4 regions of the Streptomyces sp. NPDC057280 genome follow, and region 2 is predicted to be linked to each of the others. Evidence: riboswitches for the same ligand, from Rfam matches in the RefSeq annotation. Region 2 holds a riboswitch; each other region holds the start of a gene.
The links. A riboswitch is a leader RNA that binds a small molecule or an ion and turns the genes downstream of it on or off. The one in region 2 is predicted to bind cobalamin.
Positions count from the first base shown of each region.

Region 1: another riboswitch for cobalamin. It lies ahead of ACFUO4_RS26735 (CbtB-domain containing protein); the one in region 2 lies ahead of ACFUO4_RS15025 (CbtB-domain containing protein).
Region 3: another riboswitch for cobalamin. It lies ahead of ACFUO4_RS17990 (cobalamin biosynthesis protein); the one in region 2 lies ahead of ACFUO4_RS15025 (CbtB-domain containing protein).
Region 4: another riboswitch for cobalamin. It lies ahead of ACFUO4_RS22875 (ribonucleoside-diphosphate reductase subunit alpha); the one in region 2 lies ahead of ACFUO4_RS15025 (CbtB-domain containing protein).

Region 1 is NZ_JBHUYR010000004.1:630,394-635,790, reverse strand. Features, by position in the region: gene ACFUO4_RS26745 (acyl-CoA dehydrogenase family protein) at 1-852, opposite strand, end outside; gene ACFUO4_RS26740 (CbtA family protein) at 990-1,754, opposite strand; gene ACFUO4_RS26735 (CbtB-domain containing protein) at 1,780-2,001, opposite strand; cobalamin riboswitch at 2,039-2,195, opposite strand; gene ACFUO4_RS26730 (histidine phosphatase family protein) at 2,290-2,853, shown strand; gene ACFUO4_RS26725 (ferredoxin) at 2,968-3,333, opposite strand; gene ACFUO4_RS26720 (DUF6479 family protein) at 3,478-3,828, shown strand; gene ACFUO4_RS26715 (hypothetical protein) at 3,977-4,327, shown strand; gene ACFUO4_RS26710 (carboxylesterase/lipase family protein) at 4,347-5,397, opposite strand, start outside.
Region 2 is NZ_JBHUYR010000002.1:991,576-996,972, reverse strand. Features, by position in the region: gene metF (methylenetetrahydrofolate reductase [NAD(P)H]) at 1-608, shown strand, start outside; gene folP (dihydropteroate synthase) at 601-1,452, shown strand; partial or broken gene ACFUO4_RS15045 (short-chain fatty acyl-CoA regulator family protein) at 1,517-2,041, shown strand; gene ACFUO4_RS15040 (histidine phosphatase family protein) at 2,064-2,648, shown strand; gene ACFUO4_RS15035 (hypothetical protein) at 2,661-3,002, opposite strand; gene ACFUO4_RS15030 (CbtA family protein) at 3,160-3,912, opposite strand; gene ACFUO4_RS15025 (CbtB-domain containing protein) at 3,935-4,156, opposite strand; cobalamin riboswitch at 4,192-4,341, opposite strand; gene ACFUO4_RS15020 (ECF transporter S component) at 4,675-5,397, opposite strand, start outside.
Region 3 is NZ_JBHUYR010000002.1:1,636,442-1,641,838, forward strand. Features, by position in the region: gene cobN (cobaltochelatase subunit CobN) at 1-1,552, opposite strand, end outside; gene ACFUO4_RS17985 (cobyric acid synthase) at 1,549-3,060, opposite strand; gene ACFUO4_RS17990 (cobalamin biosynthesis protein) at 3,057-3,998, opposite strand; cobalamin riboswitch at 4,111-4,252, opposite strand; gene ACFUO4_RS17995 (DUF397 domain-containing protein) at 4,525-4,764, shown strand; gene ACFUO4_RS18000 (hypothetical protein) at 5,039-5,397, opposite strand, start outside.
Region 4 is NZ_JBHUYR010000003.1:931,763-937,159, forward strand. Features, by position in the region: gene ACFUO4_RS22870 (ribonucleotide-diphosphate reductase subunit beta) at 1-862, opposite strand, end outside; gene ACFUO4_RS22875 (ribonucleoside-diphosphate reductase subunit alpha) at 862-3,219, opposite strand; cobalamin riboswitch at 3,342-3,502, opposite strand; gene ACFUO4_RS22880 (GNAT family N-acetyltransferase) at 3,525-4,028, opposite strand; gene mctP (monocarboxylate uptake permease MctP) at 4,133-5,397, opposite strand, start outside.

The DNA.
Region 1 (5,397 bases), on a different contig from region 2:
GAGACGGCGGCGCACCCAGGGCAGGTCGACGACGCGGCGGCCGTCGGCGAGCTTGGTCTCCATGGCCCAGCGCTGGACGTCGTGCAGGGCGCGGATCGCCATGGTGCCGTGGGCGGCGAGGGTGACGCGCTCGTGGTTGAGCTGGTTGGTGATCAGCCGCCAGCCCTGGTTCTCCTCGCCGACCCGGCGCGAGACGGGGACGCGGATGTCCTCGTAGTAGCTGGCGGTGGTGTCATGGCCGGCGAGGGTGTTGATGACGGTGCAGGAGTAGCCGGGCTCGGTGGTCGGGACCAGGAGCATGGTGATGCCCTTGTGCGGCGGCGCGGCCGGGTCGGTGCGGGTCGCGAGCCACACCCAGTCCGCCGTGTCGCCGTTGGTGGTCCAGATCTTCTGGCCGTTGACGACGTACTCGTCTCCGTCTCGCACCGCGCGCGTCTTCAAGGACGCCAGGTCCGTACCGGCGTCGGGCTCGCTGTAGCCGATCGCGAAGTCGATCTCGCCGGAGAGGATCTTCGGGAGGAAGTAGGCCTTCTGCTCGTCGGTGCCGTACCGCATGATCGTCGGGCCGACCGTGTTCAGGGCCATCAGCGGCAGCGGGACGCCGGCCTGGGCGGCCTCGTCGAAGAAGATGAACTGTTCCATCGCGGTGAGTCCGCGGCCGCCGTACTCCTTGGGCCAGCCCACGCCCAGCCAGCGGTCGGCGCCCAGCTTCCGGATGATCTCGCGGTAGAAGCGCTTCTGCTCACGCCGGTCGCCGTGCCGGGCGTTCGCGTCGTCCGGCACCAACGCGGCGAAGTACGCGCGCAGTTCGGTGCGCAGCCGCTGCTGCTCGGGTGTGTATGCGAGATGCACGGCGCCTCCAGGCTCCCCGGGACCGGTCCTGACGGCGCACACGGTAGAACGTGTTCCAGAAATAGGGAATGGCAAGGCCGCACCGAGGCATACGAAAGGGCCCCCGCGATGCGAGGGCCCGTTCGGTGGTGAACTGCTCAGTGGGCGACGGGAGCCGGCCGGGTGTCCGCGCCCGCCGACCGCTCGGCCGGCTTCGGTGCGAGCTGCCGCTCCGCCAGCAGCCCGAAGACCAGCCCGAAGGCGGTCCACAGGGTCACCTGCACGGCGAGCGCGGCGAGCCGGTACTGCCACAACAGGGCGGCCGGGAAGTGCTCCGGCACCTCGTTGAACGACGGCAGGAACGCGTACGCCAGCCCGACGACGAGGACGAAGAACGCGCCCGCGGCGAGGGTGGCGTTCCAGTTGCCCAGCCGGGGTGCGAGCCGCTTGCCCAGGATGACCGTGCCCACCGTCAGCAGCACGCTGAGGACGATCATCAGGAAGAACAGCGCGGTCCGCTGGTCGAGCGTGTCGGGGTCACCGACGGCCGGCGGGTTGGCGGGGTACTTGAGGAACGGCACGACGTACACCGCGACCAGCCCGGCGACCGCCAGGAGCAGCGCGCTCGCGCGCGGCCCGAAGCGGCCGATCCGGCCGAGCGCGAAGCAGTACGCCAGCGCCGCGATGCCCCCGAAGGCGACCCCGTAGACGAGGACGCCGGTGGACAGGCCCGCGGTGGACTGGAGCGTACGGCTGAACAGTTCCTCGCCGCCGTGCTCGTGCGCGTGGGCCTCCTCGAAGGCGATGGCCTGGTCGACGCGCGGCTCCCCGAGGAAGTACGCGACGACGAGCGCGGCCAGTCCCGCGACGAGGCCCGCGAGCATGCCGCGGACCAGGAGGTTTCTGACAGTTGCGGAGTTCATGCGCGGATACGCTTCCTCGCCGCTGTCAGTGGCACGGGAAGCCGAGCAGGTGGCGGGCGTCATGCACCCACTCGTGGACCCCCTCGCCGGACAGCAGGGAGGTGGCGCCCTGTTCGGCGCCGACGAAGTAGAGCAGGACCAGCATCAGGACGCCGAAGAAGACCGCCCAGGGGGCGATGGCGCCGATCGGCAGCTTGGCGGGTACGGCGGTGGAACTGGTTGTCGGCTGAGCGACGGTCTGCGCCATGGCAGGACCTCCTGGGGGAACTCGCGTCCCGTCTCGGTGGTGCACAGGACGACGGGGCGGGTCTGACTCACCCGGCCCGCACCCTTTGAGGCGCGTGCCCGGCATACAGTGGCGCGACCGTGCCGGAATCCCACCGGCTTCCACCGAACCGTCGTCGATATCGACGAGAAGGTACCGCGTGGGAGGGATGGGGCCAAGAGCGCATGGTCCGGCCACAAGCGCCCCTGGAGCGCTGTGCGCATGTCAAATAGGCGGTACAGAAAGGGTGTTGAGCGGGGGAATGGGCGGATGACGAGCCGAGTGATGTTGATCTCACCCGCGATCAGCGAGGCCCTGCGGGAGGCCCGCTTCGATGACGGCTGGCCGTTGGACGCCTCCGGCCTGCGCGGCGCGAAGGCCGCCGCGGGCACGCTCCCGACGGCACACCGGGTCTGTTCCTCCCCCACCGTGCGCTGCCGTGAGACGGCCGGCGCGCTCGGTCTCGACGCCCTGGACGCACCGGAGTTGGCCGCCCTCGACACAGGGCGCTGGCGCGGGTCGACGCTGGCCGAGGTGGGTGCCGCGGAGCCGGAGGCGCTGACGCGCTGGCTGTCCGACCCCGAAGCGACGCCGCACGGCGGGGAGTCGGTGGCCGCGCTGTGCGCACGGGTCGGGGCATGGCTGGACGCACTGGCCGCGGAGACGGGGTGGACGATCGCCGTGGCCGAACCCGAGATCGTCCGCGCGGCGCTCGTCCACGCGCTGGGGGTGCCGGGGCCGGCCTTCTGGCGCACGGACGTACCACCGCTCACCGCCGTCGAACTCAGCGGGCGAGCGGGGCGCTGGAACGTCCGGATGGGGCGGCCCCTCTGAAGCTCCTTCTGAAGTCCTTCTGAGCCGCTTCAGAAGCCCTTCTGAGGCCCTTCAGAAGCCCCTCGGAAACTCCTCTGAAGCTTCTTCTGAGGCACTCCGAGGGAAACGCCCGCCTCAGTTCAGCGTGGCCATGAAGTCCGTGCATGCCTGGGCGCACTCCCGGCAGGCCTTCGCCGCGTCCTCCGCTCCCGGCTCGCCGTCGAAGGCGTGGGCGGATTCCAGGCAGACCGTCCGGCACCACTCCAGCTGGACGCGGATACCGCCCTCGTCCAGCCGGTTCTGCTCGGACAGCACCCGGCACGTGGCGTCGCACACCTCCGCGCACATGATGCCCTTGCGTCGTACGAGTTCCTGTTGCTCGGTCCCGTCCGGATCCACGAGGCTGGCACGCACCGCGCATGCCCGGGCGCACTCGGTGCACGCCTGCGCACACGCGAAGCGGTCCTCCAGGAACCGGATGAGCTCCTGTTGGGGTGTCATCGCTGTCACACCGCGCGGGTAGCCGCCGCATTTCGCGTCAAACCCCTGTGCCGCAGGTTTCCGCCGGTCACGGCCGTCGGGTTCGCAGGGGCCGCCGGTCACGGTGTCGGGTTCACACCGGACGGCGGGGGTACTCGCGGGATCATGACTAGCGCATGGATGGAGATGGCCGCGGGTCGCGGCGCCCTGGGCGTCGGGCTGATCGTGGCGGGTCTGGTCGTCGTCGCCCTGCTGCTGGGCGCCTTCTGGATGGGCGCGCGCGTCCGTCGCCGGGAGCTCCCGCCGCCGCGCCCCGAGGAGCAGCCGCGGCTGCCGGAGGGCGGGCCCGTCCGCGAGGTGGCGGAGAACAGGGAGCCCGACGAGGTGCCGAGAAGCGACCACCGCCTCACCCCGCACGAGATGCCCGCCTTCGGCAACAGCAGCACCCGGACCGGGCCCGAGAAGTCCCGCCGCCGGTGGACCGACGGCAAGAGCGGATCGTTCGGCGGCGGGTGACCGGGCGGTCGTCGATCCGCGGCCCGCGGGCCCGTACAGAGCGGCACCGGGGCCGGTGCTCGGCCCGCGGGCCCGTACAGCACGGCGCCGGGGTCGGTGCTCGGCCCGCGGGCCCGTGCAGAGCACAGCACCGAGGGAAGTGAGTTCCATGGCCGACGGCGGTCGCGGCGCCCTGCCGCTGCCCGACTACGACCACCTGCCCATCGGCGGTCTGGAGAGCCGCGTGCGGTCACTGGCCCCGGAGGAGGTGGAGACGCTGCTCTCCTACGAGCGCACCCACGCCGACCGGCTCCCGGTGACCGAGGTGCTGACCGCGCGCCTGGAGCAGCTTGACGCCGGCGCCGAGCCGACGTCCGGCGACCCCCAGGCGCTGCGCCCCGAGGCGCGCGCGGGACGCCACGGCTCCCCCGTGTCACCGACGACGTCGCCGGAACCGCACAGCCCGCCCCCGCACGGCACCCCCGACCAGCGGGGCAGGCCGAAGGGCGACCGCGCCTAGGACCGGCCCGCCGGACCGGTCAGCCCGCGCTCAGGGGCAGCGCCTCGTACACGTGCCGGTCCCACAGCCGCCGTGAGGCGTCCTCCGGGTACGCCGTCACCGTCGGTTCGGTGTCGAGGAGCCGGGTGAGCCGGTTCTCGGGGTCGTACGCGGGCCAGCCGGGGTCGCCCGTGCTCGCGAAGGCGGTCCACGCGGACCGCATGTACGCGGAGAGCTGTTCGGTCTCGGGCGTGGGCTCGGGGCCGATCAGCATGCTGCCCAGTCCGCCGCCCCGCGAGCCGAAGACCAGGGGGACGTCCAGGCCGTGGCAGGCCCCGAGCGTGCCGTCGTGGACCGGGGCGGACCAGGTGAGTTCGTAGAGGTGAGCCCGGCCGCCGCCGATCGTCTGCGCGTCCGCCAGATGCAGGGAGGGCATGCGGAACAGCCAGTCGGACTGGACCAGTTCGAGGAGCTGCTCCGCCGAGGCGTCGGGGAACGCGGTGCGATAGGCCTGTCCGGCGTCGGCCGCCGGTCCGAACGCGGCCAGCGCGGCGGACGCCAGCTGGTCGTCGACCTTGCCGAGCAGCCCGCCCAGCATCAGGAACAGCCGGTACTCGTCACGGTTGTGGCCGACGATCAGCTCCACGTCCCGGCCCGCGCCCTCTGCCAGAGCGGTCCACGGCACGACCGGCAGGACGTCTCCGTCCACGACCGGTGAGTACGGGGTGGCGGTGAGAGCGACCTTGCCCCACCGGGGCAGGAACGCGCGCATGCGGCCGGCCAGCGCGGCCCCCGCCTCGGGCAGCTTGCGCGGGTCCACGCCCGCCAGGTCGGCGACCGTCGGGCGCAGTCCGAGCTCCCCGGCGAGGGCCTCGCCGATGTCCCGGGCCAGCGCGTCCGAGAAGTACGTGCCCGGCACGCTCTGGGCGATGGCCCGGCGGAACAGACCGCGTGCCTTCGGCATGGCCAGCAGCGCGGCGACGGACCCGGCGCCGGCGGACTCACCGAAGACGGTGATCTGGTCGGGGTCCCCGCCGAAGGCGGCGATGTTGTCGCGCACCCACTCCAGCGCGGCGACCTGGTCGAGCAGC
Region 2 (5,397 bases):
GCAACATCCTCGGCCACTACGCCGACCAGGGCGTGCGCAACATCCTCGCCCTGCGCGGCGACCCTCCAGGAGACCCGCTCGGCCCCTGGACCGAGCACCCGCAAGGAGTGCGGTACGCGGCCGAACTGGTCTCCCTGATCAAGGAGTCCGGGAACTTCTGCGTGGGCGTCGCGGCCTTCCCCGAGATGCACCCGCGGTCCTGCGGCCAGGACGCCGACATCCGTCACTTCGTCGAGAAATGCCGGGCCGGAGCCGACTACGCCATCACCCAGATGTTCTTCGACGTCGACGACTATCTGCGCTTCCGTGACCGCGTCGCGGCGGCCGGATGCGAGACACCGATCATCCCGGAGATCATGCCGGTCACCACGATCCGCTCACTGCGCCGCATCCCCACCCTCTCCACCGCGGTCTTTCCCGCCCAGTTGGCCGAGCGGATGCTCGGCGCGCAGGACGACCCGACAGCGGTCAGAGCGCTCGGAATCGACCACGCCACCGGGATGTGCCGTCGTCTGCTCGCCGAAGAGGCGCCGGGGCTGCACTTCATGACCATGAACTTCTCGACGGTGACGACGGAGATCTACCAGAAACTCGGACTCCATGGCTGAACACATCCCCTATTCGCCCGTGGGAATCCGCCGGCCGTCGCTGGTCGGGATCGTCAACATCACCACGGATTCGTTCTCGGACGGGAACAGGTTCCTGTCCTCTCAGGCCGCCGTGGCGCACGCGCGCCGGCTGCGCTCGGAGGGCGCCGACGTCATCGAACTCGGGCCCGCCGCCAGTCATCCGGGAGCCGAGCAGGTGACGGAGGCCGAGGAGATCAGACGGCTGGCCGACGTGCTCGACCAGCTGGTCTCCGAGGGCGTGCCGGTGTCGGTCGACTCGTACCGGCCCGGGACCCAGTTGTTCGCCGCCGCGCGGGGCGCCGCGTACCTCAACGACATCCAGGGCTTCGACGATCCGGACCAGTACGAGGCGCTCGCGGTCACCGGCTGCCGGCTCATTGTCATGCACTCCGTGCAGCGGCACGGCCCCGCCACCAAGGTGCGGACCGATCCCGGGGAGGTCTGCCGGGGGATCGAGGAGTTCTTCGCCGCCCGCCTGGCCGCGCTGGAGGCGGCCGGCATCGGCCGCGACCGGCTCGTCATCGATCCGGGACTGGGCTATTTCCTGGGCAGCGGCCCCGAACCGTCCCTGCGGACCCTGGCCGGGCTCGAACAGCTCAAAGCCCGCTTCGACCTGCCAGTGCTGATCTCCCCGTCCCGCAAGTCGTTCCTGCGCACGCTCACGGGGAGCGCCGTGTCCGGGATCGGTCCGGCGACCTTGGCGGCGGAACTGTACGCCGCGCGCAGTGGGGCGGACTACATCCGCACCCACGACGTCGCCGCCCTCCGTGACGCGCTCACCGTGTTCGAGGCACTGGAGGCGGCCAAGGAAGACCGCTGGTGACGCCGTCCTGAGGGCTACGGCGCCGCCGGTTCCGGCCGCTACTGCGGTCCCGCGTAGGAGGCGAGGGGGCGAAACCGTCTGTCCCCGCCTGAGCGCCCTCCAGCGCACCGGCCACCGCGGTGTGCCCTTCTCCTTCCTACGGGTCGACCGGGCCGGGAACATCTCCAAGCGGCAGTCCGCGACCGAATTTCACTTCTCCCGGCTAGGCGGCACGTACCCGCTGTGGACGGTGTACAAGGCGTTCTCCGCACCTGGGCGGATCCTCACCCAAGTCGCTGAAATGCCTGACGGCAAGCGGTACTTCTGGATCGCGCGCACCATCACCCGCGGCGGCTTCGGCCACCACGCCCCGCGCGCCGAGTTCGCCGTCGCCCTCGGCTGCGAACTGCGCCACGCCCACCGCCTCGTCTACGCCGAGGGCATCGCCCTGAATGATCCTCGCGCGGCCACCCCGATCGGTCTAGGCTGCCGGATCTGCGAGCGCCGCGACTGCGCGCAGCGGGCCCGTCCTCCGGCCAGCGGGCGGCTCGCCCTCGACCCCGACCGGCGTACGTACGTCCCCTACCCGGTGGAAGCCCGCACCCCCTGACCCAGGCAGCAGGAGCAGCCCCGTGACCAGCCGCGTCACCCTCATCACCCCCGCGACAAATCCGTCCCTTCGCCAGGCCCGCTTCGACGACGGCGCCACATCCCTGGACAACACCGGCGCCCTGCACGCCCGCGCGGCAGCCGGCTCGCTGCCCTCAGCCGCCCGCCTGGTCACCTCGCCCAGCGCGCGCTGCCGCGAGACCGCCGCCGCACTCGGCCTCGCCGTGAAGGCATCCGGTGCCGGACCGGCCGGCCTGGACGCGGGCCGCTGGCGGGGCCGCGCCCTCGACGAGGTCGGCCGGGCCGAGCCGGAGGCGCTCGGCGAGTGGCTCGCCGACCCGTCCTCCGCACCTCACGGGGGAGAGTCGGTCAAGGAGCTGTGCGAGCGTGTGGCCCGTTGGCTGGACGCCGTGGCGCAGTCGGACGGCCGCACCCTCGCCGTGGTGGAGCCCGATGTCGTACGGGCCGCCGTGGTGCACGTGCTCGGCGCGCCGCTGGCGTCCTTCTGGCGTGCGGACGTTCTCCCGCTGACGGCGACCGAGCTCAGCGGACGGGCCGGGCGCTGGAACGTGCGCCTGGGGCACCCCCTGCGCCCACAGGAATCTTGAAGCGCGGCCGGTTCAGGCGGCCGGGTCCCGGTGCCGGCGCAGCAGTGCGGCGATCGCGCACCGCAGACAGGCAGCGTCGGTGTCCGGGGCGGTGGCACGACACGGCGCCGGGCGCTCTGAAGGGGATGCTCCGGCAGAAGCGCCGCAGTCGTCTTCCGGTATCCCGACGAGTGTCTCCAGGTCGCGTAGCAGTTGCTCGGTCCGCTTGGCCTGTGAGGCGAGCACCCGCACACGGGCGCTCTGCCCGCCGATCTGGCGGCGGCTCGCGATCAGCTGCTCGTACTCCTCGACGGTCAGGGCGACGGCCTCGTGGCCGCCCAGGGTGATGTGGCGGGGCTGGGGTCGTCTGGCCACTCGGCTCCTCCGCTGCTCGCCTTCGCCGCCGCTGTCTAATCGGCCGGATGGGTCGGATCGATGGGTCATGTCCTTGGTCCAGGTCCATCGGGTGTCCGGAGAACGCGAGAGGGCCCCCGGATGGTTCCGCGGGCCCTCTCACATGGTCGGATCATGGTCAGCTGGGAGCGGCCACTGCCGAGGCCGGGGCGGCCGGGGCGGGCTTAGGGTTCAGCAGGCGTTCGGCCAGTTCACCGAAGCCGAGTCCGAACGCCGTCCACAGGGTGGTCTGGATGGCGAGCGCGGAGAGCCGGAACCGCCACAGCACGGTGGCCGGGAAGTCCGAGGGCACCTCGTTGATGACGGGCAGGAAGGCGTACGCCAGCCCGATCACGAGCGCGAAGGCGGCGATCGCCGTCACGGTCGCCCACCAGGTGCCCAAGGTCGGCTGGAGCCGCTTGCCCAGGATGGTGGCGGCGATCGCGAGGAGGACGCTGAGCAGCATCATCAGGAAGTACAGGGTGGTCCGCTTGCCGATGGTGTCGGGGTTTCCGACGGCGGGCGGGTTGGCCGGGTACTTCAGGAACGGCACGACGTAGACGGCGAGGAGCGCACAGCCGGACAGCAGCAGCGCGGTCGCGCGGGGGCTGAAGCGGCCGACGCGGCCGAGGGCGAAGCAGTAGGCGAGGGCGGCGATGCCGCCGAAGGCGACCCCGTAGATGAGGACGCCGGTGGCCAGGCCGGCGGTGGACTGCAGAGAGCGGGAGACGATCTCCATCTCATGCTCGTGGGAGTGGGCTTCCTCGAAAGCGATCGCCTTGTCGACGTTGGGCTCACCCAGGAGGTAGGCGACGACGAGGGCGAGCACACCGGCCGCGAGACCGGCGAGCATGCCGCGCACGAGGAGGTTTCTTACCGTTGCGGAGTTCATGAGGGTGTCGGTGTCCCTTGCGTCAGTGGCAGGGGAAGCCGAGGAGGTGGCGGGCGTCGTGGACCCACTCGTGGACGTCCTCGCCGGAGACGACGGAGGTGGCGCCCTGCTCGGCGCCGACGAAGTACAGCAGGACCAGCATCAGGATGCCGAAGAAGACCGCCCACGGGACGATCGCGCCGATCGGCAGCTTGGCGGGGAGAGCGGGGGTGGTGGCGGTCGGCGGTGCGACATGCTGCGCCATGGCAGGGCCTCCTCTGGGAGTTCGCGTCCCATCTCGGTGGTGCACATGACGACGGCTACGGGTCTGACTCGCCGCCCCGCGCTGGCGGGGTGGCACACAGTGGCGCGACCGTGCCGGTTTCCCACCGGCTTCCGTTCTGCCGTCGTCGATATCGCAGTGACGGTACCGCGTGTCGCGGACATGGCCAATACCGCGCGACCTGGCGTGATCCATCTCGCCTCCGGAAGGTCAGACCGCGGCGACCGGCTCGGGCTGTCCGGGCACGGGCTTGACCGCGGCCCGGACGGCCGGATCGAGTAGCCGTTCGGCCAACGGTCCGAAGACCAGGGAAAAACTCGCCCACAACAGGGCCTGGGCGGCGACCGAGTAAAGGCGGAAGGAGACAGGGCGTCCGCCGGGAAGCCCGGGTAGACGATGGTGCCCTTGGAGTCGGTCAGGGGCAGCGGGGTCTCCGTCGCGTGGTGCCCGTACTGATAGTAAATCCGGTGCTCGCCCCGGCCTGGTGTTGTCGTGACTGGTCAGCGGCGTTCCGTTGCGTCCGTTCGGGGTGGCGCGAAGGTGACCGGGGCGCGGAAGCGGGCGCGGCGGGCGGCGCGGCGGAAGGTGGTGAGGACCGCTGGGCCGGCCAGCAGGACGCAGACGAAGTTGGTGACCGCGCGGCCGGTGTCCCAGCCCAGGGAGGTGGCGAGGTCGAAGGCGAGGTAGCGGTGCCACTGCTCGGTGAAGGGCAGGCCGGGCAGGTAGGCGATGGAGCTGTTCGGGTCGAGGGAGAAGGGCCAGAAGGAGAGGTTGAGGAGGAAGCCGAAGAGGTAGCCGGAGAGGGAGCCGTAGGCGGCGAGCATCAGGATCTCGCGGCGGCCGGTGGCGCGGGGAAGGAACCCGGCGAGCATGCCGACGAACGCGCAGCCGAACATCTGGTACGGCATCCAGGGGCCGACCCCGCCGGTGATCAGCGCGGAGGCGAAGAGCGAGGTGCAGCCGAGGGTGAAGCCGAAGCCGGGGCCGTAGACGCGTCCGGCGAGGACGAGGATGAAGAAGACGGTCTCGATGCCGGCGGTTCCGGCGCCGAGAGGGCGCAGGGCGGCGTTGACGGCGGACAGGACGCCCAGCATGGCGAGCGCCTTGGAGTCGATGCCGCCCTCGGCGATCTCCGAGAGGACCACGCACAGGACGAGGACCAGCAGGACGCCGAAGATGAGCGGGGGCGCGTAGTTGGAGCCGAACGTTCCCGGGGCGACCAC
Region 3 (5,397 bases), 640 kb from region 2:
TGCCCGGCAGCCACTCCATCGTGCCGTGCTTGCCCATGTGGACGATCGCGTCGGCGCCGAAGGAGTTCTCCAGCCACCGGTACGCGGCCATGTAGTGGTGCGAGGGCGGCATGTCGGGGTCGTGGTAGATCGCGATCGGGTTCTCCCCGAAGCCGCGCGGCGGCTGGATCATCACGACGACGTTCCCGAACTGGAGCGAGGCGAGCACGATGTCGTCCCCGTCGACGTAGAGGCTGCCCGGTGGCTCGCCCCACGCCTCCAGCATGCCGTCCCGCAACTCCGGGTCCAGCTTGTCGAACCACGCCCGGTAGTCGGCCAGGGGCACCCGCGCGGGCGCGGCGGCCAGCTGCTCCTCGGTGAGCCACTCGACGTCGTGCCCACCGGCGTTGATGAGCCGGTGGATCAACTCGTCGCCGTTGTCAGGGTGTCCTTCGACGACGTACCCCGCGTCCCGGAGCGCGTCCAGCACCCGCACCGCCGAGGCGGGCGTGTCGAGGCCGACCGCGTTGCCGACCCGCGAGTGCTTGGTCGGGTAGGCGGTGAAGACGAGCGCGAGCTTCTTCTCGGCGTTCGGCTTGTGCCGCAACTGTGCGTGCCGTACGGCGATCCCGGCGACGCGCCCGGCCCGCTCGGGGTCGGCGACGTACACGGGGACGTCGTCCGGTCCCTGTTCCTTGAAGGAGAACGGGACGGTGATGATCCGCCCGTCGAACTCGGGGATCGCGACCTGCATCGCCGCGTCCATGGGGGAGAGGGCGGCGTCGGACTCGTCCCAGGCCGCCTTGGACGAGGTGAGGCAAAGTCCTTGCAGCACCGGCACGTCGAGCTCGGCGAGCGCGCCGATGTCCCAGGCCTCCTCGTCACCGCCCGCCGACGCCTGCGAGGCGTGCGTGCCGCCGGCGGCGAGGACGGTGGCGACGAGGGCGTCGGTCTTCGCGAGGATCTCGTACAGCCCGGCGTCGGCGCCGCGCAGCGAACCGCAGTACACGGCGAGGGCGTTGGCCCCGCGCGCCTCGATCGCGTCGCAGAGCGTGTCCACGAAGCCGGTGTTGCCGCTCAGCTCATGGGCCCGGTAGAAGAGCACCCCGACGGTCGGCCGGCCCTCGACGAGGGCACGGTCGCCATGGACGCCGTACTCCGGCATCTTCTGCGGCTCCAGGAACCCCTCACCGGTCAGCAGCACGGTGTCGGACAGGAACCGGGCCAGCTCGGTGAGGTTGGCGGGTCCGCCCTCGACGAGGTACTTCAGCGCCTCCGCGACCACACCGGCCGGCACCGACGACTCGGCCATCAACTCGGCGTCCGGCACGGCCTCGCCGCCAAGGAGCACGGTCGGGATCCCGGCGGCCTTGAGAGCCGCCAGCCCGTCCTCCCAGGCCCGCTTGCCACCGAGCAGCCGTACGACGGCGATGTCGGAGCCCTGGATGAGCCCCGGCAGCTCGGCGGCCATGTCCACGCGGGTCGGGTTGCCGATCCGGTAGTCCGCACCCGAGGCGGCCCGGGCCGCCAACAGGTCCGTGTCGGCGGTCGACAACAACAACACAGTGCTCATGCGGGCGCTCCCGGTGGAATGAAAGGCAGTCCTTGCGGCGCGCCCGACTCGATGAGCCGCCAGAGCGCGTCGGTGTCCGCGTGCTGTTCGATGAGGTCGCCGAGCCGGTCGAGCTGCTCCTCGCGCAGCGCGGCGAACGAGGTGTCGGGCGCCGGCACGAACCGGCGGCCCGTGGCGGCGGCCACCTCGCGGAGGAAGGCCCGCCGGAAGCCGTCCGACTCCAGCGAGCCGTGCCAGTGGGTGCCCCAGGTCTGGCCGACCCGGCAGCCGTCGAGGAAGGGGGTCCCTCCGTGGATGTCGGCGACCCCGTGATGGATCTCGTACCCCGTGACCCGTTCCCCGAGTGCCTCCCCCTCCGGCCGGGTGAGGGTCTTCTCGGGGGCGAACCGAACCCTTACGGGCAGCACCCCGAGGCCCTCGACCTGCCCCCGTCGGCTCTCGACCTCGTCCTCGATGTGCTCGCCGAGGACCTGGAAGCCACCGCAGATGCCGAGGACGGGACGCCCTTCGGCGACCCTGCGCTGGAGGGCGTCCGCGAGCCCTCGCTCCTGCAGCCACTCCAGCGCACGCACGGTCCCCCGGGTCCCCGGGATGACGACGAGGTCGGCGTCGGCCAGCTCCTCGGGCCGGTCCACGAACCGCACCACGACACCGGGTTCGGCGGCGAGGGCGTCGACGTCGGTGAAGTTGGACATGAGCGGAATCGCGCACACGGCGACCCGCAGCACGTCCTCCCCGACGGGCGGGGCGGTGTTCGACTCCCGGACGGTCCCTCTGAGGGAGACCCGCAGACCGTCTTCCTCATCGATGCCGAGGCCGTGCCGGAAGGGCAGGACGCCGTAGGTGTGCCGCCCGGTGAGCCCGTGGAGCATGTCGAGGCCGGGTTCGAGAAGGGAGACGTCCCCCCGGAACTTGTTGACGAGGAACCCGGCGACCAGCTTCTGATCCTCTTCGGACAGCAGCGCGACGGTCCCGAAGAAGGAGGCGAAGACGCCACCACGGTCGATGTCCCCGACGACGAGCACCGGAAGCCCGGCGTTGCGGGCGATGCCCATGTTGACGATGTCGGTCCGCCGCAGATTGATCTCGGCGGGACTCCCGGCCCCTTCACAGATCACCGCGTCATACGTGCCCCGCAGTTCGGCGAGACAGTCGAGCACGGTACCGAGCAGCTTCTGCTGCCGCCCGCCGTGATACCCGCGCGCGCTCATCTCACCGACGGGCTTGCCCATCAGCACGACCTGGCTGCTCTGCTCCCCACCGGGCTTGAGCAGCACGGGATTCATCAGCGCGGTCGGCTCGACCCGACAGGCCTGGGCCTGCATGGCCTGCGCCCGCCCGATCTCCGCGCCCTCCCGCGTCACGAACGAATTGAGGGACATGTTCTGCGCCTTGAACGGCGCGACCTTGACCCCCTGCCGCACCAGCCACCGGCAGATCCCGGCGGTGACGACACTCTTGCCGGCGTCGGAGGTGGTCCCGGCGACGAGCAGCCCGCCCCCGCTCATGAGGCACGCCCTTTCCGCAGAGCCCGCGCGGCGACCGAGACGCCGAGCGCGAGCAGCCCGACGCGCCGGGACAGCCGTACGGCGCGCTCGATGTCCTGTGTGTCCACGGCCCGCCCGGCCCGGTTGAGGACGGGCCGGTGCTCGACCCGCCCGCCGTACGACAGGGTCCCCCCGAGCCGCACCCCGAGCGCCCCCGCGAACGAGGCCTCGACGGGCCCGGCGTTGGGACTCGGGTGCTTGCCGGCATCCGCCCGCCAGGCGCGCAGCGCACCCCGCGGATCACCACCGCTCACCGTCGTGAGTACGGCGGTGAGCCGTGCCCCCGGCCATCCGGCGAGGTCGTCGAGCCGGGCGGAGGCCCAGCCGTACCGCCGGTACCGCTCGGACTTGTGCCCGACCATGGCGTCGAGGGTGTTGACGGCCCGGAACCCGAGCAGCCCCGGCACGCCGGCGAGCGCCCCCCACACCAGCGCACCGACCACGGCATCGGAGGTGTTCTCGGCGACGGACTCGACGACGGCCCGGGCGATCCCGTCGGCGTCGAGGGCCTGCGGATCGCGCCCGCACAGATGCGGCAGCCGGGCGCGAGCGCCCTCGACATCACCCGCCTCCAGGGCCCGCCCGACACCCCGCGCCTCCCGCGCGAGCGAGGTCCCCCCGACGACGGCCCAGGTGGCGGCGCCGGTCAGTACGACGGAAGCGGTACGGGAAGGACGTACGACTCTCTCGGCCACGGCACCCAGCGCCACGGCACCCCCGGCACACACGGCGGTGTGCAGCACGCCCCATCCCCGGTGGTCCCGCCACAGCACCCGCTCCACGGCACCGGCGGCCCGCCCGAACGCGGCGACCGGATGCCCCCGGCGCGGATCACCGAGCAGCAGATCCCCGACGAGCCCGGCGGCGGCGCCGTACGCGAAGACGCGATCGGCACGCATCGGCTCAGCCGGCCGTGGGGTCGGGCAGCGACCTCGTGGCTGTCCGGGTGCTGTACCTCAAACGGCAGGCGAGCATGGCGACATGTCCTCACTCAGGGTGTCCACGCCCTGGTTCGACGAGACCGGCGGTGGGAGTTCCTGGCTCCCGGGGCTACCTACCCCGGTGACAGTGGCGGGACCGCGCCGGATTCACACCGGACTTCCTCCCTGGCCGCCGTACTTGGCCCCGGCAGTCCACCACGGGCCCGGAAGAGCCGTCAACTCGCTGTTGACCTGCGAAGGGAGAGTGTGCTGAGGCCCACAGAGCGGGATGGCGGCGGCCATGACGCGTCCACGCCGTCCCGAAGGGGAAAGAGACCTGAGAGAGTCGCACAGGGAACCGGCGGGCAGTACGAACGAACAGGGCAGAACCGGCTGTTTCGGGTCGGTGACCACGAGCTACCTTCGCGGCCCCAGGGCGGAGCGATACGCTGCTGCGAGAGACGGGTCGCGTCGAGGTGCTGACACTCGGTAGGGGGAGGTCGGCGTGATCGACGGGCATCCGTCCGAGCGGCAGGCACAGCTGCATGAGCAGGCGCAGCTGCGATGGCACAAGAGCAGCTACTCCACCGTTCCCAGCGAGGACTGCCTGGAGCTGGCGGTGGACGAGGAAACCGTACGAGTCCGTGATTCGAAGTGGCGCCAGGGGCCCGGGCTGACCTTCGGTCGTAATGCCTGGGGGACCTTCCTGGGGCGGCTTGTGTCCCCGGAGCGGGACGGCCGGTGACGGTCCGTCCTGCGTGACGGGAGGGGTGGGCAGATGCGCGGCGGGCGGACGAGGGATGTCTCGTCACCACGGATCCGGCGGACCACGAGCGGCACGACGAGACTTGAGATCGCCGTGGCGGTCGTGGTCTGCGTGGGATCCGGAGTGCTCGCGGTGGCAGGCGGGGCCGCGATCGCGCTGCTGGTTCCGGGGCGCGATGCGCGAGCGGTCGTCTGGGCGGGCGTGACGTTGGTGCTGGCCGCGGCGGCCGGACTGTGGTGGGGCGGGGCGCCGTTCACCGTCCGGCCTCGGAATCCGGCGCGCCGCCCTCGGGGGCGGGGGAGCGGGCCGGAGCGGCCCGCTGACCGGGAAGCCTCGGCGGATCTGACGAAGCAGCGGCGTCGCTGACCTCCCGGCCGCGGTCCCGGTCCTCGGATGCCTCGGAGCCGTCCATGAGCAGACGGGCTATCAGGAGGAAGACACCGACCACCACGCATGCGGCCAGCACGAGGAGCAGGAGCAGGGTCCAGACGCCCAGGGACGTGACAGGCTGGCCCTGAACGGCCTTGGTGACCGGAACACCGGCGATCAGGAACAGCAGCCCGGTCCCCGAGCCCAGCAGCCAGGCCGCGGTGCGCTGCCTGATCTGCTGGT
Region 4 (5,397 bases), on a different contig from region 2:
GGGTCAGGCGCTGGTCGGCGACGCACTCCAGGTACTGGCGCATCGAGTCGGTGTTCATGCCCGGCAGACCGTCACCGCACAGGTCGCGGCCGAACTGCAGCTCCGCCTCGACCGCCTCCCGCATCATGTCCGTGACCTGCTGCTGGAGCCGGTCGTCGAAGAGCTCCGGCTCCTCCTTGCGGACGGTGTCGACCACGTCGAACGCGAAGCTCATGTGCATGGTCTCGTCGCGGAACACCCAGTTGGTGCCGGTGGCGAGACCGTGCAGCAGACCCCGGCTGCGGAACCAGTAGACGTACGCGAAGGCACCGTAGAAGAACAGGCCCTCGATGCACGCGGCGAAGCAGATCAGGTTGAGCAGGAAGCGGCGCCGGTCGGCCTGCGACTCCAGGCGGTCCAGCTTCTCGACCTCGTTGATCCACTTGAAGCAGAACTCGGCCTTCTCCCGGATGGACGGGATGTTCTCCACCGCCGCGAACGCCGCCGCCCGGTCCTCCGGGTCGGGGAGGTAGGTGTCCAGCAGCGTCAAGTAGAACTGGACGTGGACCGCTTCCTCGAAGAGCTGCCTGGAGAGATACAGGCGCGCCTCGGGGGAGTTGATGTGCTTGTAGAGCGTCAGCACCAGGTTGTTCGCCACGATCGAGTCACCCGTCGCGAAGAACGCGACCAGCCGGCCGATCAGGTGCTGCTCCTCCGGGGACAGCTTCGCCAGGTCGGCGACGTCCGAGTGGAGGTCGACCTCCTCGACGGTCCAGGTGTTCTTGATCGCGTCCCGGTAGCGCTCGTAGAAGTCCGGGTAGCGCATGGGGCGGAGGGTCAGCTCGAAGCCCGGGTCGAGAAGGTTCTTGGCTTCGCTGGTCATTACTGGCAGGCCTCGCAGGACTCGGGGTTCTCAAGGGAGCAGGCGACGGCCTCGGGGTCGGCGGCCTGCTGTACGGGGACGGTGGCTTGTGCCGCGCGGGCGATCCTCGTCGCCGGGCGCGAGCGCAGGTAGTACGTCGTCTTCAGGCCCTGCTTCCAGGCGTACGCGTACATCGAGGAGAGCTTGCCGATGGTCGGCGTCTCCAGGAACAGGTTCAGCGACTGCGACTGGTCCAGGAACGGGGTACGGGCGGCGGCCATGTCGATCAGGCCGCGCTGCGGGATCTCCCACGCCGTGCGGTACAGGTCGCGGACGTCCTGCGGCACCCAGGTGAAGCCCTGCACCGAGCCGTTGGACTCGCGCAGCGCCTCCCGGGTCTGCGCGTCCCACACGCCGAGCTGCTTCAGCTCGGCCACCAGGTAGGAGTTGACCTGGAGGAACTCGCCGGACAGCGTCTCGCGCTTGAAGAGGTTGGAGACCTGCGGCTCGATGCACTCGTACACGCCCGCGATCGAGGCGATGGTGGCGGTGGGCGCGATGGCGAGGAGCAGGGAGTTGCGCAGGCCCGTGGTGGCCATCCGCGCGCGCAGCGCCGCCCAGCGCTCCGGCCAGGTGAGCTCCACGTCGTAGTGGTCGGGGTGCAGGACGCCCTGGGCGGTACGGGTCTTCTCCCACGCCGGGAGCGGACCGTTGCGCTCGGCGAGGTCGGTGGAGGCCTCGTACGCGGCGAGCATGATGCGCTCGGCGATCCGCGTGGAGAGGGCCTTGGCCTCCGGCGAGTCGAAGGGCAGCCGCAGCTTGAAGAAGACGTCCTGGAGCCCCATCGCGCCGAGGCCCACGGGACGCCATTTGGCGTTGGACCGGCCCGCCTGCTCGGTCGGGTAGAAGTTGATGTCCACCACGCGGTCGAGGAAGGTCACGGCGGTGCGGACGGTGGCGTCGAGGCGGTCCCAGTCCAGGTCGCCGGTCGCCGCGTCGACGAACGCGCCCAGGTTCACCGAACCCAGGTTGCAGACCGCCGTCTCGCCGTCGTCCGTGACCTCCAGGATCTCCGTGCAGAGGTTGGAGGAGTGGACGACATGGCCGGGCAGCGCCGTCTGGTTGGCGGTGCGGTTGGCGGCGTCCTTGAAGGTCATCCAGCCGTTGCCGGTCTGCGCGAGGGTACGCATCATGCGGCCGTACAGGTCACGGGCCGGGATCGTCTTCTTGGCGAGGCCGGCCGCCTCGGCCTTGCGGTACGCGGCGTCGAACTCCTCGCCCCACAGGTCCACCAGCTCGGGCACGTCGGCCGGGGAGAACAGCGACCACTCGGCGTCGGCGTTCACGCGGCGCATGAACTCGTCCGGGATCCAGTGCGCGAGGTTCAGGTTGTGCGTACGCCGGGCGTCCTCACCGGTGTTGTCGCGCAGCTCCAGGAACTCCTCGATGTCGGAGTGCCAGGTCTCCAGGTAGACGGCCGCGGCGCCCTTGCGCCGGCCGCCCTGGTTCACCGCGGCCACCGAGGCGTCCAGCGTCTTCAGGAACGGCACGATGCCGTTGGAGTGCCCGTTGGTGCCGCGGATCAGCGAACCGCGGCTGCGGATGCGGGAGTACGACAGGCCGATGCCGCCGGCGTGCTTGGAGAGGCGGGCGACCTGGTGGTAGCGGTCGTAGATGGAGTCCAGCTCGTCCAGCGGGGAGTCGAGGAGATAGCAGGACGACATCTGGGGGTGCCGGGTGCCGGAGTTGAACAGCGTGGGGGAGGACGGCAGGTAGTCGAGGCGGCTCATGAGCCCGTAGAGCGCGGCGACTTCGTCCAGGGCACGGGTCGTGTCGTCCTCGGCGAGGCCCGCCGCCACGCGCAGCATGAAGTGCTGGGGCGTCTCGATGACCTGGCGGGTGATCGGGTGCCGGAGGAGATAGCGGCTGTGGAGCGTACGCAGACCGAAGTAGCCGAAGCGGTCGTCGGCGGCCGGGTCGATCAGCGCGTCGAGCCGTGCGGCGTGCACCCGTACGAACTCCGCCGTGCGATCGGCTACCAGGCCCTCGCGGTGGCCGACCTCGACGGACTCGGTGAAGGACGTGACGCCCTGGGAGGCGGCCTCGGCGGCGATGCTGATGGTCAGCAGCCGGGCGGCCAGCCGGGAGTAGGCGGGGTCCTCGGAGATGAGTCCGGCGGCGGCCTCCGTCGCCAGCTCGCGCAGCTCCGCCTCGTCGGCCTTCGCGGACCGGCCGCGCAGCGCGGCGGCGGCGACCCGTCCGGGGTCGGCGTCGGGCAGGTCGGCGGTCAGCTCGGTCAGGGTCCGCAACAGGGCGGTACCGGGACCGTCGTTCTCCGCCTGGACCGCTGAAGCCGGATCGGCTGGCGCGATGGTCACGTGGGGGCTCTCCCTCGCTCGGCAGGGGCCTGGTGGAGGGCAGCAGGCAGCACGAGCGCACGGGGCGTCGCGTCCACCGGCCCACTCCGCGAGGCCCGGACGTCATGGCACCCGGGCCACGGCGGCCTGGGCACGCTGTCGGCAGGTCCTCGGACTGACTCCCGTACACACACAAGGCATGCACAAGTACACCGTTGCGGGACAGTTCCGGATTCGCACCGGATTCCCCTGCGGCGACAGCGAGCATGAGCATACATCTTGTGCCGGGTTCGAGTGGCACCCCTAGATGTTGTGTCGCGGCGACTTCAGAGCGTCAACTCATAGGTGAGAAGCGTGAACTCCTCGCCCGGGATCGGCTGCCAGTCGCGGTGGGGGGCGCGGACGAAGCCGAGGCGTTCGTAGATGCGGTGGGCCGCGCGCATGACGGGCTGGGTCGACAGGACCATGCCGCTGTCCCCGGCGGCCCTGGCGCGGTCGACGCAGGCCTGTACGAGGGCTTGTCCGGCGCCTCTGCCGCGGGCCTCCGGGGCCACGGCCAGCATGCGGATCTCCGATTCGCCGGGACGGGAGAGTTCGGCCATGGCGCCGCCGGTCGAGGGGACGTAGGTGACGGTGCCGAGGAGGACGCCGTCCTGGACGGCGACGAGGACCTCGGCTGCGGCCGCCCGTTTGCCGACGTCTCTCAGTTCACCGAGGTACCAGTCGCTCTCACCGAAGGCGAGGAGGCCGTCCTGGATGTAGGCCTGGGCGGTGATCTCGCCGAGTTCGTCGTATTCGGTGGGGTTCGCTGCCCGGATCTGTATGTCCATGCAGGTGAGTGTGCACGAAAGCGGGCCGCCGTTGCTCTTGATGTCGGCGGCCCGCTGCGGAGTTCGTCGTGGTTGCTCGCGCAGTTCCCCGCGCCCCTAGGGCGTCAGTGCGAGGCTCCTGCGGTCGCGGGCGGAAGTTCCACCTGGACACCGGGGTCTCCGGCGTCCGCCGTGTAGTCCTCCGGCCTGGTTTCGTCCACGCCCTCCGGGGCCTTCAGAGCCCTCAGGACGAACGTCAGGACCACCGTGACCACCACGTTCAGCACGAACGCCGTCAGGCCGATGTAGCCGATCTCGCCGATGCCGGGGATCTCCTTCGCGGAGCCGCCGAAGTGCTTCTGCGTCGGCGAGGCCACGCCGTACGCGGCGACCGTGCCGTAGATCATGCCGACCGCCCAGCCGGCGAGCAGCGCCCAGCGGTGGAACCAGCGGGTGAACAGGCCGCCGACCAGGGCCGGGAAGGTCTGGAGGATCCAGATGCCGCCCAGGAGCTGGAAGTTGATGGCGACCGTCTTGTCCATGGTCAGGACGAAGACCAGCGCGCCGACCTTCACCAGCAGGGACACCAGCTTGGAGACCTTGGTCTCCTGCTCCGCGGTCGCGTCCGGCTTGATGAAGTCCTTGTAGATGTTGCGGGTGAACAGGTTCGCCGCCGCGATGGACATGATCGCCGCGGGGACCAGCGCGCCGATGCCGATCGCCGCGAAGGCCACACCCGCGAACCACGCCGGGAACATGTTCTCGAACAGCTGCGGGATCGCCAACTGGCCGTTGGTGACCTTGACTCCGGCCGCGATCGCCATGAAGCCCAGCAGCGCCAGCAGACCCAGCATCAGCGAATACAGCGGCAGGATCGTGGTGTTGCGGCGGATCACCTCACGGCTCCTGGAGGAGAGCGTCGCGGTGATCGAGTGCGGGTACATGAAGAGCGCGAGCGCGGAGCCCAACGCCAGCGTGGCGTACGTCCACTGGCCCGGCTCGCCCGGCACCAGCGCACCGCGCGGCGCGCCCGTCGCCGGGTTGGTCTGGCTGTACGCCTCGCCCGCCTTGGCGAAGATCTCGTCGAAGCCGCCCAGCTTGATCGGGATGTAGATGATCGCCACCGCGATGACGATGTAGATCAGCGTGTCCTTCACGAACGCGATCAGCGCGGGGGCGCGCAGGCCGGACGAGTAGGTGTACGCGGCCAGCACACCGAAGGCGATGAGGAGCGGCAGGTCCTTCACGAACCAGTTGGTGTCCTCGCCGCCGCCGACACCCATGACGTCCAGGACCGCCTGGATGCCGACGAGTTGGAGGGCGATGTACGGCATCGTCGCGAGGATGCCGGTGACGGCGACCGCGAGCGACAGGCCCTTGGAGCCGAAGC